Regions from separate parts of the Bacillus mexicanus genome, predicted to be linked through region 4. Evidence: predicted binding sites of a transcription regulator. Region 4 holds the regulator's gene; each other region holds the start of a gene.
The links. Region 4 encodes Rex, which represses fermentation and respiration genes when NADH is low (regulators of the CRP and FNR family bind a similar motif). Its sites were predicted from a motif close to TTGTGAAATATTTCACAA; they were not measured.
Positions count from the first base shown of each region.

Region 1: a site for Rex is predicted at 1,415-1,432, ahead of AAGG74_RS17890 (L-lactate dehydrogenase). Genes of this name have one in related genera too.
Region 2: a site for Rex is predicted at 2,044-2,061, ahead of AAGG74_RS07565 (helical membrane plugin domain-containing protein). Genes of this name have one in related genera too.
Region 3: a site for Rex is predicted at 1,953-1,970, ahead of AAGG74_RS19980 (L-lactate dehydrogenase). Genes of this name have one in related genera too.

Region 1 is NZ_JBCEYV010000003.1:520,647-524,093, forward strand. It holds gene AAGG74_RS17885 (hypothetical protein) at 1-136, opposite strand, end outside; gene AAGG74_RS17890 (L-lactate dehydrogenase) at 442-1,395, opposite strand; gene AAGG74_RS17895 (hypothetical protein) at 1,539-2,171, opposite strand; gene AAGG74_RS17900 (hypothetical protein) at 2,344-2,658, opposite strand; gene AAGG74_RS17905 (hypothetical protein) at 2,832-3,164, shown strand.
Region 2 is NZ_JBCEYV010000001.1:1,418,831-1,422,277, forward strand. It holds gene AAGG74_RS07560 (NAD(P)/FAD-dependent oxidoreductase) at 309-1,487, opposite strand; gene AAGG74_RS07565 (helical membrane plugin domain-containing protein) at 1,527-1,949, opposite strand; gene AAGG74_RS07570 (cupin domain-containing protein) at 2,332-2,838, opposite strand; partial or broken gene AAGG74_RS07575 (DMT family transporter) at 2,971-3,447, shown strand, end outside.
Region 3 is NZ_JBCEYV010000004.1:123,715-127,161, forward strand. It holds gene amyE (alpha-amylase) at 1-1,833, shown strand, start outside; gene AAGG74_RS19980 (L-lactate dehydrogenase) at 2,012-2,977, shown strand; gene AAGG74_RS19985 (L-lactate permease) at 3,009-3,447, shown strand, end outside.
Region 4 is NZ_JBCEYV010000005.1:5,884-9,330, forward strand. It holds gene AAGG74_RS21395 (ABC-F family ATP-binding cassette domain-containing protein) at 1-441, opposite strand, end outside; gene moaC (cyclic pyranopterin monophosphate synthase MoaC) at 566-1,078, shown strand; gene AAGG74_RS21405 (redox-sensing transcriptional repressor Rex) at 1,075-1,719, shown strand; gene tatAY (sec-independent protein translocase protein TatAY) at 1,744-1,917, shown strand; gene tatC (twin-arginine translocase subunit TatC) at 1,924-2,691, shown strand; gene AAGG74_RS21420 (YdiK family protein) at 2,726-2,917, opposite strand; gene AAGG74_RS21425 (CPBP family intramembrane glutamic endopeptidase) at 2,914-3,447, opposite strand, start outside.

The DNA.
Region 1 (3,447 bases), on a different contig from region 4:
TATCACGTTTAGCAAATCGATGCGAATACTTTAAAGCTAAAACAAGCTCATTAATATCTCCGATTAAACCCGAAATCAATTCGCTATCTTTGTTTTGTTCAGCAAATCTTTGTAATTGTTCAGCAGAAAATCTCATTTTAAACACTCCATTTTCTTATATTATTTTTATGTATCCTTTATATTTTCATCTTATACGATAATATTACGTTTAGATAAAATAAACAAAAAAAACCGCGTTGAAATAAACTGAGCGGCTTTTAGGAATGTTTTTTGATACAGCTAAAATTCAGCAATATATTGAAATTCCTTTATACACGGTTTTAGATAAACAAAGACGCCGGGAATACGAGAATCCTTATTAAGTGGCAAAGAAAATGGCTAAGATCATCTAGAAGAGATTTGAGTTGTTGTGAGAATCGTTTGGCTTAACTACAATGTTTTTTAGGAACTTAATTTCAGAGAATTCAAATTTTGTTTCAACACCTTACAGCTATGAGAGAATTTTTCTTTCTCTTCATCGTTAAGATTTAATTGAATAATCTCCTTTACTCCCTCGCTTGTAAGCACGGCTGGAACACTTGTGAAGATATCTTGGTGGCCGTATTCCCCCTGCAACAGTGTTGACACAGTTCTTACGCTATGTTCATCGTTAAATATAGAACGAACAACCCCTGCTATTGCTGCACCAATCCCATAATAAGTAGACCCCTTTTTCTCAATGATTTCATACGCAGCTTTTCGAACCTGGTTTTCAATGTCATCGAGATTTACTCCCTTAAAGCTTTGTTGATCCTCTTTCATTATTTCTAAAATAGACTTTGTTCCTATTGTGATTGAAGACCAAGGGACAAATTGTGAATCTCCGTGTTCTCCTAACGTAAACCCATTTATACTTCTAGGATCTACGTTGAAAATGTCACTCAAATTGACTTTAAGTCTAGATGAATCCAATGATGTTCCAGTACCAATAACCCGATTTTTCGGCAATCCGGATAACTTCCACACAATATAAGAAATTACATCTGCCGGATTAGAAGCAACCAATAACAAACCATCGAAACCACTATTCATAATATTTGATACAATGACTTTCATAATAATCATATTCGATTCCAATAAGTCTAATCTCGTTTGTCCGGGTTTTTGCGCTGCACCAGCTGTGATGACTACTATATCTGCATCCTTACAATCTTCATATTCTCCAGCTTTAATCTTGACTCGAGAATTCAAAAAATCTGCACAATGGGACAAGTCCAATGCTTCTCCTTTCGCCTTTTCCGCATTTACGTCAATTAACACCAATTCATCACAAATTTCTTTATTTACAATGCTATATGCCGCGCTAGATCCAACAAATCCTGTCCCTATAATGACTGTTTTTCTACTTTTGATCAAAATTTTCACTCCTCATAATTTGTGAATAGTTTCACATAAATTATTAAAAAATTTTTCGTATCTACATATTCTATTGTTTCTTTTTCGAAACTTCCCTTCAAAAACTAAAAAAACACAACCTATAAAGGTTGCGCTTTTTCGAATCAGAGATATAGTTTTTTTCTAAACTTAAGTTGTTGGATATCAAGCAACTTCACATAGTTTTTGGTATTACCCAAGTATGTAACTTTAGATTCTTCAAAGACATTATTATCTAATTGCAACTCTTCACCATTATTTAAAATGGCCCAAACTTTTTTTGCATTCTTTAATTCATTAGACAATACTTCTTTAATTCGATCTAGCATCTGATTCGATGGTTGAACTGTACACTCTGGATTCTTAGATACTTCATTCTTCACAGGCTTAACAGCAACCGGTTGTTTTCTAGAGACAATATGTTGTTCCTTTTTCGGAGAATGAATAATGGTTTTATGAGAAGTTTCATTTTTCTCTGAGAAGTTAATTCGAAAACTAATGAATTGGTTAGCATCTTCGGTGAACAGTGTATTATTTTCCTTTTTGTACACTGCAAATTCACTTTTATGATTATTATCACTTTTTTTATAAAGAGTGAAAACATTATTTTTAGTTTTTCTTTTATAGACAAGCATACTAACTTTCTTCTTCTCTCGATTTTCACCAAGTTTTTTAAGCTTGAGTTTGAAGACTCCTGTTTCATAACCATCATTTAAGAAATTTTTAAATTCAATTTCATTCTCTGCAATTATTGTCATTCAATTATCCCCTTCTGATTTTCTTGGGGACCTCGTCAATTACGAGGCCACCCTCATAATCAACAATTATATTTTATTATTTTACATTTCGATTTTTCAACGTTTTCCAAAATAAATTTCAATAAAAATAAAAAAGGTTTAACACAAATGTGCCAAACCTTTATAGATTTACTCATAGCGCTGATAAAGCTACTACCATTTTGTCTGCTACATTTTCAAATTTAGCAGTCACTTCTTTATAAAACTCTTTGGTTTCAGGATATTTAGTAAATTTATCGACAACCATTCTAGCTAATTCTTTGTAATCAGAAGTTTGAGATTCAGCTTCATATATAAACAAATCTAGCGTAGAATTAAGTCCCAATTCTTTGGCTTTGTTATCAACAAATTTTTCACCCGTTTCACCAATAATATCATTATCAAAATAGAATAGTTCATAAAGTTTTTCTTTCACGTTTTCTTTTTCAATCGTAACCAATGACAACATTACCTTCATCCCTTTTCGTTTATTATTTTTCAATCATTTTATTCAAAAAACGTTTTTGTTGGCGAAAAAATATTTTTTTCTAAAAGAATCGCCTACTTTAGTTGGTACAAAACATTTGGCCAAAAAAATAAAAAAAAAGCTTGCTTTTTACTGATGTAATGGTTGTACTTCATATGGAATTAAAAAAAGAAAAAGGAGCTGTTATTTATGGAAAAAAATTAACTAAAGAGGTAGCTATGGGGTACATATACAGAGGGATGATGCTTACTCCTGATCTACCACCAGAAACTGCTAACGCTGCTATGCGAATACTATGGAATATGCTTCCTGACGTAACCACACAATCTGATGTGTTAACGTTTACTCGCTTCGTATTGTCTAAAATGATTTTTGGCAAAGAGGCGGCTATTTATGTAGAGCAATCAGTGAATGAACTTTTTGATAGTGTAAGTCTTGAAGATGCAGAAGATTATTTTAAAAACTTTGTTTCTTTGTTGGTACGATAACCCGTTCTTATCAGGAATACTCCTCTTTTTTTCAGCTTATATGGGGGGTACTCTTGGGCGTCCTAGAAAAAAGCATAGAAGAACAAAAAAATCCTAGAGGTTGCCGCCCCTAGGATTTTTGTGTCAGTATTATTACTTTTCTGTGATAACTTGCTTCTGAAATTGGAAAAGAAATTAATAAATAAGTAGATTGCAATTGCATTCCACTCTATTATTGCCGTCTATTGATTATTATATTTATTTCGAGAAAACAAGGGGGTACTCCTGGGTGCTGTAGAAAAAG
Region 2 (3,447 bases), on a different contig from region 4:
AATCGACAGAGCATCCCTAGTTCCCTTTACATTTGAATTCACGATCAAATCCCTTGTTCATTTAACATATGATGAATGCTGAATCTGAGTGAGTTCAGTAGCAGATCGCGATCGACACGGCTTTCTCCCAATCATCAATCAGACGCATGTATGGCTCTTCAATCCCATCGGCTGTCCTCCGCATAACTGTAATAGAGTGATTGCAGTTTATTTTTCAAGCGAAAACATTCCTTTCAAAAATAAAAAAAGACATTGCCGGAAAGCATCCCATAAGGAATGCTTTCTGCAATGTCCGAGTTCATAAAGGATTAGTAAGCTAGGCTGAAAAGTCCTTTAATATGTGTCAAATATCGTACATTACTTGCTTCTTTCATCAAGGAAGCAGGAAGACCTTTAAGCGGTGTAGAATTAGCACCAATAATAGCAACCGCGTCTTTGCGTCCAAGGCTTGCAAGTGTACCAGAGTTTACTGGTTTGAATGTTTCAAGTGTTTTGCCTTCTAAGTAAGCGAATAGGTTGTAACCGATCAGCTCACCCATTTGCCATGCGATTTGTGCAGTTGGCGGGTATGGACGGCCGTCCGCACCAAAGTAAACTGCGCTGTCTCCGGCAACGAATACATCTTCATGAGATGTAGATTGCAAGAAGTCGTTTACTGTCGCACGCCCGCGGTTCACTTCAAGACCTGATTCACCAACTAATGGGTTACCTTGTACGCCGCCAGTCCAAACAAATGTGTTGGCAATCACTTTAGATCCGTCTTTCAGATCAATCACGTTTCCATCTACATTTGTAACAGGAAGGCCTGTTAAGAACTCAACACCGCGTTTTTCAAGGCTTGCAGTCGCGCGTTCGATAAGATCATCCGGAAGAACAGGAAGAATTTTCGGACCTGCTTCAACCAGTTTCAATTTAATTTCTTTATGGTCTACGCCATATTTTTTCGCAAGGTTCGGCATGATGTCAGCAAGCTCACCGACAAGCTCAACACCTGTTAAGCCGCCTCCGCCGATAAGGATTGTTGCATCAGCTTCATTTTTCGTTTGAGAGTACTCGCGCACACGATCTTCAACATGTTGGAAGACTTTGTTCGCATCGGCAGCAGATTTCAATACCATGCTGTTTTCTTCAAGGCCTGGGATGCCGAAGTATGCTGTTACAGAACCAAGACCTACAACAAGCGCATCATAAGTTAATGTAGAACCGTCAGCAAGCGCAACTTCTTTTTTATCAACAGAGAAAGAGCCTACTTCCGCGATTTTAAGATCAATGTCTTTGTCTTTGAAAAGTTTTTCTAATGGCATTGCAACCGCTTTTTCAGACACGTTGCCTGCTGCAAGACGGTGTAATTCTGTAATAATTTGGTGAGTTGGGTATTTGTTTACCACTGTCACGCGTGCTTGTTCTTTTGTATAGTGTTTGCGAACTGTTAGAGCAGAAAGAACTCCGCCATAACCAGCGCCTAAAATGACAATATGTTTTGACATCGTATATCCTCCGTCCTTTATATCAATTTGAATCTAAGATTATTTTTGGTTTTCGCGTTCGTTCATAACTTCAAGGTAGCTGTTAGCAAAACGGAACAGCTTTTGAGCTTGAGGATCTTTCAGCATGCGCAACAGGCCGAAAAGACCAATCGTTTCGCTGCTGGCATCCGCACGATCTTTCGCCTCGATTGCAGTTGCAGCTACTTCTTTCGCTGTTTCTTTTACTGGCTCAAGCATTTCAGTGATCGCACCGACAGTGTCGCTTTTTAACACTTCGTCAGTTGCTACAGACTGAGCGAAATCATAAGACTTCGTTAAAATATTCACTAACTCAGTCAGCTTTGGAAGTTGGTCAACTAAAACAGTCAGTGACTCTTGAACTTCTGGCTTTAGCAGCTGATCTACAAGATCTTGCTGGCTTTGGCTGACAGACGCATTTTTTTGATCGATTGTTTCTGGCATATCCAATTCTCCTTTACTATAAGCAGTTTGCAGATTTTTTTGGAAAGGGTAGTGCCTCTCCCTGGTCTCACGCTTGAAAGCATAAGAATAAGGATTGTGAATTCATGCACAATCATTTACAAAAATAAGTGTTTACTACCCAGTTTTTCATCTTGCCATATTCAGTATTATTTTTATCTCAAAAATAAACTTTTGAATAAGTCAAAAATCCTTTACTCTCTCTGAAAATAGCAAACACAAAAAACTCCAATTCGATTACCTTCTATATGATAACACTTTTTGAACAAAATTTGAACGCGAATTGCTTCGATTATGAAATTAATTTATATGGAGCCCATGTCATAACATTTCTTCAACACTAGTTATTGACAATCCAGCAATATTACCCCCTTCTTTTTGCCCATATTTCCAATAGAGGCTCTCTTCTTCCTGTAATCGGATCTTTCATTGGTAATGACACCTGCCTGATCTGTTTCACCGCTTCCTCCCGTTCATCTGAATCTCCTTTTTTCACATCATAATGAGCGCCTTCCGGATAGGCGCCAATGACCGTAAAATCGTCTCTTGCGCTTATCTTTTTATGACCAACTCCTGCTGGTATCACGACTGCGTCGCCGGATTTGAGAGAAATAGCGGCTCCTTTTTCTCCCCCAAACTGAATGACAGCTTCTCCCTGCACTGCAATCAAAACTTCATGCGTATTGCTGTGATAATGATGATATGGGAAAACACTCCCTGACCAGCTGTTTGACCAGCCGTGCCGATTGATGATCTGCTCTGCCTGGCGGGTATCCTTGAGTGCGTCTTGATATACAATGAGCGGATAATGAGGGTGATTCGGAATCCTTCCGTCATCCTGAAAAAAGTACGTTTGCGTCTCTATTCCCATCAAAACCACCTCCCTATTTTTGTCTTCCACACATAGCAGTTCGCAAAACATGCTGTTTTTCTCACGATTCCATTGATCTGCCTGCTATCGAATAGTATAGTATGAAAAAATAATGCCAGAATGAGGGATATCATGAAAGCCATTGTGGTCGGAATATTGCTTCGCTCTTTTTTGCTGTAACTTTTATTTTAAACAGAGCGATGGAGTTGTCCGGAGGCAGCTGGCTTTGGAGCTCGTCGCTGCGCTTTATTTTTATGGTGCCGTTTTTATGTTTGATTGTCATCATGAGAGGGACATTCGCTCCTCTCTTACAGGAGATGCGGAAAAAGCCGTTATTTTGGATCAAATGGAGTTTTGCCGGATTCGTGCTTTTTTATGCGCCGATCACATTTGCGGCTGGATACGGTCCAGGTTGGCTTGTAGCTGGAACTTGGCAGATTACCATTGTAGCTGGTGTGCTCTTGTCTCCTTTGTTCTATATAAAAAAAGACATGTCAGACGGTCCCCAGCTTGTTCGGGAAAAGATTCCCCTTGTTTCACTTGGCACGTCCGTCGTCATTCTGATCGGAGCGGCATTAATAGCTTCAGCATGCTGAAGCTCTTTCTGGG
Region 3 (3,447 bases), on a different contig from region 4:
GGTACCATTCTTCATGCTTGGAATTGGTCGTTCAATACGTTAAAACAAAATATGCAGGATATTCATGATGCGGGATATACAGCTATACAGACGTCTCCGATTAACCAAGTAAAGGAAGGGAACCAAGGAAAGAAAAGCATGTCGAACTGGTACTGGCTGTATCAGCCGACATCATATCAAATTGGCAACCGATACTTAGGCACTGAACAAGAATTTAAAGACATGTGTGCCGCTGCTGAAAAATATGGCGTAAAGGTCATTGTTGACGCAGTCATCAATCATACCACCAGTGACCATGCCGCGATTTCCAATGAGATTAAGAGTATTCCAAACTGGACTCATGGTAACACACAAATTAAAAATTGGTCTGACCGATGGGATGTTACACAGAATTCACTGCTTGGGCTGTATGATTGGAATACTCAGAATAAAGAGGTGCAAACCTATCTGAAACGTTTCTTAGAAAGGGCATTAAATGACGGAGCAGATGGATTTCGCTATGATGCCGCAAAGCATATTGAGCTTCCGGATGATGGTGATTACGGCAGCCAATTTTGGCCGAATATCATAAATACATCTGCCAAGTTTCAATATGGAGAAATCCTGCAAGATAGTGCCTCCAGAGATAAAGCATATGCGAAATATATGCATGTGACAGCATCTAACTACGGACATTCCATAAGGTCTGCTTTAAAGAATCGTAATCTGAGCGTATCGAATATTTCCCCTTATGCATCTGACGTGGCTGCGGACAAGTTAGTGACATGGGTGGAATCACATGATACGTATGCCAACGATGAAGAAGAGTCTACATGGATGAGTGATGATGATATTCGCTTAGGCTGGGCAGTGATTGCTTCCCGCTCAGGCAGTACGCCTCTTTTCTTTTCCAGGCCTGAGGGCGGCGGAAATGGCGTGAGATTCCCGGGGAAAACTCAAATAGGCGATCGCGGCAGTGCTTTATTTGAAGATCAGGCTATTACTGCGGTCAATATATTTCACAACGTGATGGCCGGACAGCCTGAAGAGCTCTCAAATCCGAATGGAAACACTCAAATCTTTATGAATCAGCGCGGCTCACAAGGTGTTGTATTGGCCAATGCAGGTTCATCTTCTGTCAGCATCAATACCTCAACGAAATTACCTGACGGCAAGTATGCTAATAAAGCTGGGAACGGTTCATTTCAGGTAACGGACGGTAAACTGACAGGCACGATGAATGAAAGGTCTGTGGCTGTTTTATATCCTGACGATATTGAAAGTGCGCCCCACGTCTCTCTTGAGAATCACAAAACAGGGGTGACACATGTTTTCAATGATCAGCTTACGATTACCCTGCGTGCAAATGCGAATACAACAAAAGCCGTTTATCAAATGAATAATGGGAAAGAGACTGCATTTAAGGATGGAGACCAATTAACGATCGGAGAAGGAGATCCATTTGGCAAAACTTACACTATCACGTTAAAAGGAACGAACAGTGAGGGTGTAACGAAGACCCAAAAATACAGCTTTGCCAAAAGAGACCCGTCTGCAGACCAAGCCATTGGTTATCAAAATCCAAATCATTGGAGCCATGTCAATGCTTATATCTATAAACAGGATGGAGGCCGGACAATAGAATTGACCGGATCTTGGCCGGGCAAGGCAATGACTAAAAATACAGACGGCGTTTACAAGCTGGCATTGCCTGCGGATACGGATACTGACAATGCCAAAGTGATTTTTAACAATGGCAGCGTCCAAGTGCCCGGCCTAAACCAGCCTGGGTTTGATTATGTGCAAAGTGGTTTATATAACGATTCTGGTCTAACTGGTTCTCTTCCTCATTGAGAGCAAGCCATCAGAGGAAACATCCCATAGAAACCATCATAGAGGGTGGTTTCTTTTTTGTTCATAAATTGGACAAAACTTTTCACTTGCAAAAGTTTGTGAAGTATTGCACAATATAAATGTGAAATACTTCACAATCTAAACGCATCAAAGAAGAACAACTTTGGAAGGATGATTAGTGATGAACAAACATGTAAATAAAGTAGCTTTAATCGGAGCAGGTTTTGTTGGAAGCAGTTATGCATTTGCGTTAATTAACCAAGCGATCACAGATGAACTTGTGGTCATTGATTTAAATAAAGAAAAAGCAATAGGCGATGTGATGGATTTAAACCACGGAAAGGCGTTTGCGCCGCAGCCGGTCAAAACATCTTACGGAACATATGAAGACTGCAAGGACGCTGACATTGTCTGCATCTGTGCCGGAGCAAACCAAAAACCTGGTGAGACACGTCTTGAATTAGTAGAAAAGAACTTAAAGATTTTCAAAGGCATCGTCGGTGAAGTCATGGCGAGCGGGTTTGACGGTATTTTCTTAGTTGCGACAAATCCGGTTGATATTCTGACTTACGCGACATGGGAATTCAGCGGCCTGCCAAAAGAGCGGGTCATCGGAAGCGGCACAACATTAGATTCTGCGAGATTCCGTTACATGCTGAGCGAATATTTTGGCGTAGCGCCTCAAAATGTGCACGCTCATATTATCGGAGAGCACGGCGACACAGAACTTCCTGTCTGGAGCCACGCGAATGTCGGCGGTGTGCCGGTCAGTGAACTCGTTGAGAAAAACGAAGCGTACAAACAAGAGGAACTTGACCAGATCGTAGATGACGTAAAAAATGCAGCTTACCATATCATTGAGAAAAAAGGCGCGACTTATTACGGTGTTGCGATGAGCCTTGCCCGTATTACAAAAGCCATTCTCCATGATGAGAGCAGCATTTTAACAGTCAGCACATATTTAGAAGGACAATACGGCGCAGAAGACGTGTACATCGGCGTTCCGGCTGTCGTGAACCGCGGAGGTATTGCAGGCATTGCTGAGCTGAACTTAAATGAGAAAGAAAAAGAACAGTTCCTTCACAGCGCAGACGTCCTTAAAAACATTTTAAAACCTCATTTTGCAGAACTTCAGGTTAACTAATCGCAACTATAGAGCAAAGGGCTGATTGTCAATGTGGGAGCAGTTGTATAATCCGTTTGGAAATGAATATGTGAGCGCACTTGTGGCGCTCACTCCAATTCTTTTTTTTCTCTTGGCTTTAACTGTTTTAAAAATGAAAGGCATTCTTGCAGCATTTCTTACGCTAGCCGTCAGTTTCTTCGTCTCCGTTTTGGCATTTCAAATGCCGGTTGAAAAAGCGATTTCTTCTGTTCTGTTAGGAATCGGGAGCGGGCTGTGGCCGATTGGCTACATCGTTTTGATGGCGGTGTGGCTGTATAAAATCGCAGTGAAAACCGGGAAGTTTACCATTATTCGTTCAAGCATTGCCGGCATTTCGCCTGACCAACGATTACAGCTATTATTAATTGGTTTTTGTTTTAACGCATTTTTGGAAGGTGCGGCCGGTTTTGGTGTTCCGATTGCGATAAGTGCGGCACTGCTGGTCGAGC
Region 4 (3,447 bases):
GTGCAGTACTGATCTGACATCCGCTTCATATTGATAGCCGCCTTGATCTTTGAATTCCTGCTGAAGCCGGTCATAGGTTTTCATGATGCTTTCCAATTCATCTGGAGCAGCTGCTGCCATTTTTTCTTCTATAACACGCATTTCCTTTTCCATTGCTTTTAAGTGGTCAAAAACGGTCAACAGTTCTTCTTTTATGGTAAGCTTAGAATCCAAGCCCGTATGTTGGGCAAGGTATCCCATTGTCATATCTTTCGGTTTAATAATTTCGCCCTTTTCATATGAAAGCTGACCTGCGATAATTTTAAGGAGGGTGGATTTCCCCGCGCCATTTCTTCCTACAATGGCGATGCGATCACGATTTCTGACTTCCAGCTTTATATTGTTTAAAATAGTATCAGCACCAAATGATTTGGACAGCTGATTAACTTGTAAGATCATCATATTATTTCACCTCTGCTATAATAAGTTAAGTGTAGCTTATGAATCAGAAGTCAGCAAACAATACATTGTACGAAAAGGCTTAGAGAAGGAAATAGTGTATGATCTTTTTAAGGAGAGTTTGAATATGAATGGATTTTCTCATTTTAATGAACAGGGCAGAGCCCAGATGGTGGACATCAGCGAAAAATCTTCGACTGTCCGTACTGCGGCGGCTGTTTCAAGCGTACATATGAAGAATGAAGTGTACGAGAAAATAAAAAGTCACGATATCGGCAAAGGAGATGTACTGGCTGTCGCACAGGTGGCAGGTATAATGGCCGCAAAGCAAACGTCCAATATCATTCCGATGTGCCATCCGCTTTCACTGAGCGGAGTAGATATATCATTTGACTGGAAAATAAATGAAACTGGAGTTATACTTCATATAAAGGCACAAGTCAAAACAAAAGGGAGTACAGGTGTGGAAATGGAAGCGCTCACTTCTGCATCGGTGTGTGCTCTTACTGTTTACGATATGTGCAAGGCCCTTGATAAAGGCATGGTCATCGGTCCTACTTTCTTGCTGGAGAAGACTGGCGGGAAAAACGGTGACTTTAAAAGAGAACTATCCGAGTATAATGTGGGGGACCAAAAATGAATAAGGATCAATCAAAAATTCCGCAGGCGACGGCAAAACGGCTGCCGCTTTACTATCGCTTTTTAAAGAATCTGCATGCGTCAGGAAAACAGCGTGTATCATCCGCTGAGCTGAGTGATGCCGTAAAGGTTGATTCTGCTACGATTCGCAGGGATTTTTCCTATTTTGGAGCTCTTGGCAAAAAAGGATATGGATATAATGTGGATTATTTGCTGTCTTTTTTCCGAAAAACACTTGATCAGGATGAGATGACAAACGTCATTTTGATTGGTGTCGGGAATCTGGGCACGGCATTTCTTCACTATAATTTCACAAAAAATAATAACACAAAAATTTCTATGGCTTTTGATATCAATGAGAGCAAAATAGGACGTGAGGTAGGCGGTGTGCCTGTCTTTAACCTAAATGACCTTGAACAACACGTAAAAGATGAATCAGTCGCCATTCTTACAGTGCCAGCCATTGCCGCTCAATCGATTACAGACAGATTGGTCGCATTAGGAGTCAAAGGCATCCTTAATTTTACGCCGGCCCGTTTGAATGTGCCGGAACACATTCGAATTCATCATATAGATTTAGCTGTAGAGCTTCAGTCACTGGTTTATTTCTTGAAGCATTATTCAGTTTTAGAGGAAATCTAGTAAAAGGGAAGGAGGAGCCCACATATGCCGATCGGTCCTGGAAGCTTTGCTGTTATCGCAATCGTTGCTCTGATCATCTTCGGTCCCAAAAAGCTGCCTGAATTGGGGAAAGCAGCGGGAGACACACTTCGTGAATTCAAAAATGCGACGAAAGGGTTAACGAGTGATGAAGAGGAAAAAAAGAAAGAAGAACTGTAAGGTAGGATGACACGTATGAAAGTGAATCAAATGTCGCTTCTGGAGCATATTGCTGAGCTTCGAAAACGGCTGCTGGTTGTGGCGCTGGCATTTGTCGTTTTCTTTATCGCAGGATTTTTTGCAGCGAAGCCGATTATTGTTTATCTGCAAAAAACGGATGAAGCGAAGGAGCTTACGCTTAACGCGTTTAATCTGACAGACCCGCTTGTGGTGTTTATGCAATTCGCGTTTATCATTGGGTTTGTCCTGACTTCACCGATTATTCTTTACCAGCTTTGGGCTTTTGTGAGCCCAGGCCTCTATGAGAAAGAGCGCAAAATAACACTCGGCTACATTCCGATCTCTATATTGCTGTTTTTAGCGGGACTATCCTTTTCTTATTATATTTTATTTCCTTTTGTTGTTGATTTTATGAAGCGAATCTCTGAAGACTTGAATGTCAATCAGGTGATTGGAATTAATGAATATTTTCATTTTCTTTTGCAGCTGACGATCCCGTTTGGACTGCTGTTCCAAATGCCGGTTATCCTCATGTTTTTGACTAGGCTTGGCATTGTGACACCGATGCTCTTAGCGAAAATCAGAAAGTACGCGTACTTTGCGCTGCTGGTGATTGCTGCCCTGATTACGCCTCCTGAGCTTTTGTCTCATATGATGGTCACTGTTCCGCTCTTGATTTTATATGAAATCAGCATTTTTATATCGAAGATCGCCTATCGAAAAGCACAGAAAAGCACTGCTGCCGACCAGGACGTATCTTCTGGACAATCATAAAAAATCCATTTCTCATGTGAGAAATGGATTTTCTTTATTTCTGGTTCTTTTTGAGTTTAAATGAAAAAGCGAACATCTTAAAAGAAATGCTGATGTTGTAAGCGGCGAATACCATCAGAAGGATGGAGTAAAATGACCACATGCTGCCTGGCGAGCTTGCGGCAAGATAAGTAAAGATGCACCCTACGGCAAAATAGATCATTCCCCAAACGACCGGGTTTCTCATAAAAATAATCCTCCAATAATCAATTGCATTTGTGCGGTCTGCTGTTCAAGATACTTTTGAACAGGCTCAAGCTGTGTGATGACGACAAATGTATTCATCATCACATGGGCGAAAATCGGCACCCAAATCCGTTTTGTTCTTGCATACAAGAAAGCGAAGGTAAACCCCATTGCTGTATAGAGAAGAAGGTGCTTCAAATCAGCATGCACAATTCCGAAAATAATCGAGCTGAGCAGTCCTGCAAAAAAGAAATTCGTTTTCTCGTACAACGCCCCGAAAATGATTTTTCTGAAGATGATTTCTTCCAATATAGGCCCGATAATTGAAGAAACGACCATCATGAATGGGACTGCCTGAATGACATCAAGAATAGCTTGTGTATTTTCTGATTCTCTTCCGATACCAAACACATAATATTCAATAGAGCCTGCAATCATTTGAGAGAAGAGAGCAATGAATAAACCGGCTATCGCCCACAGAATAGAAAGTCCGACGGAGTCTTTCCGGCCGTTCCGCAATGTTTCTTTCGG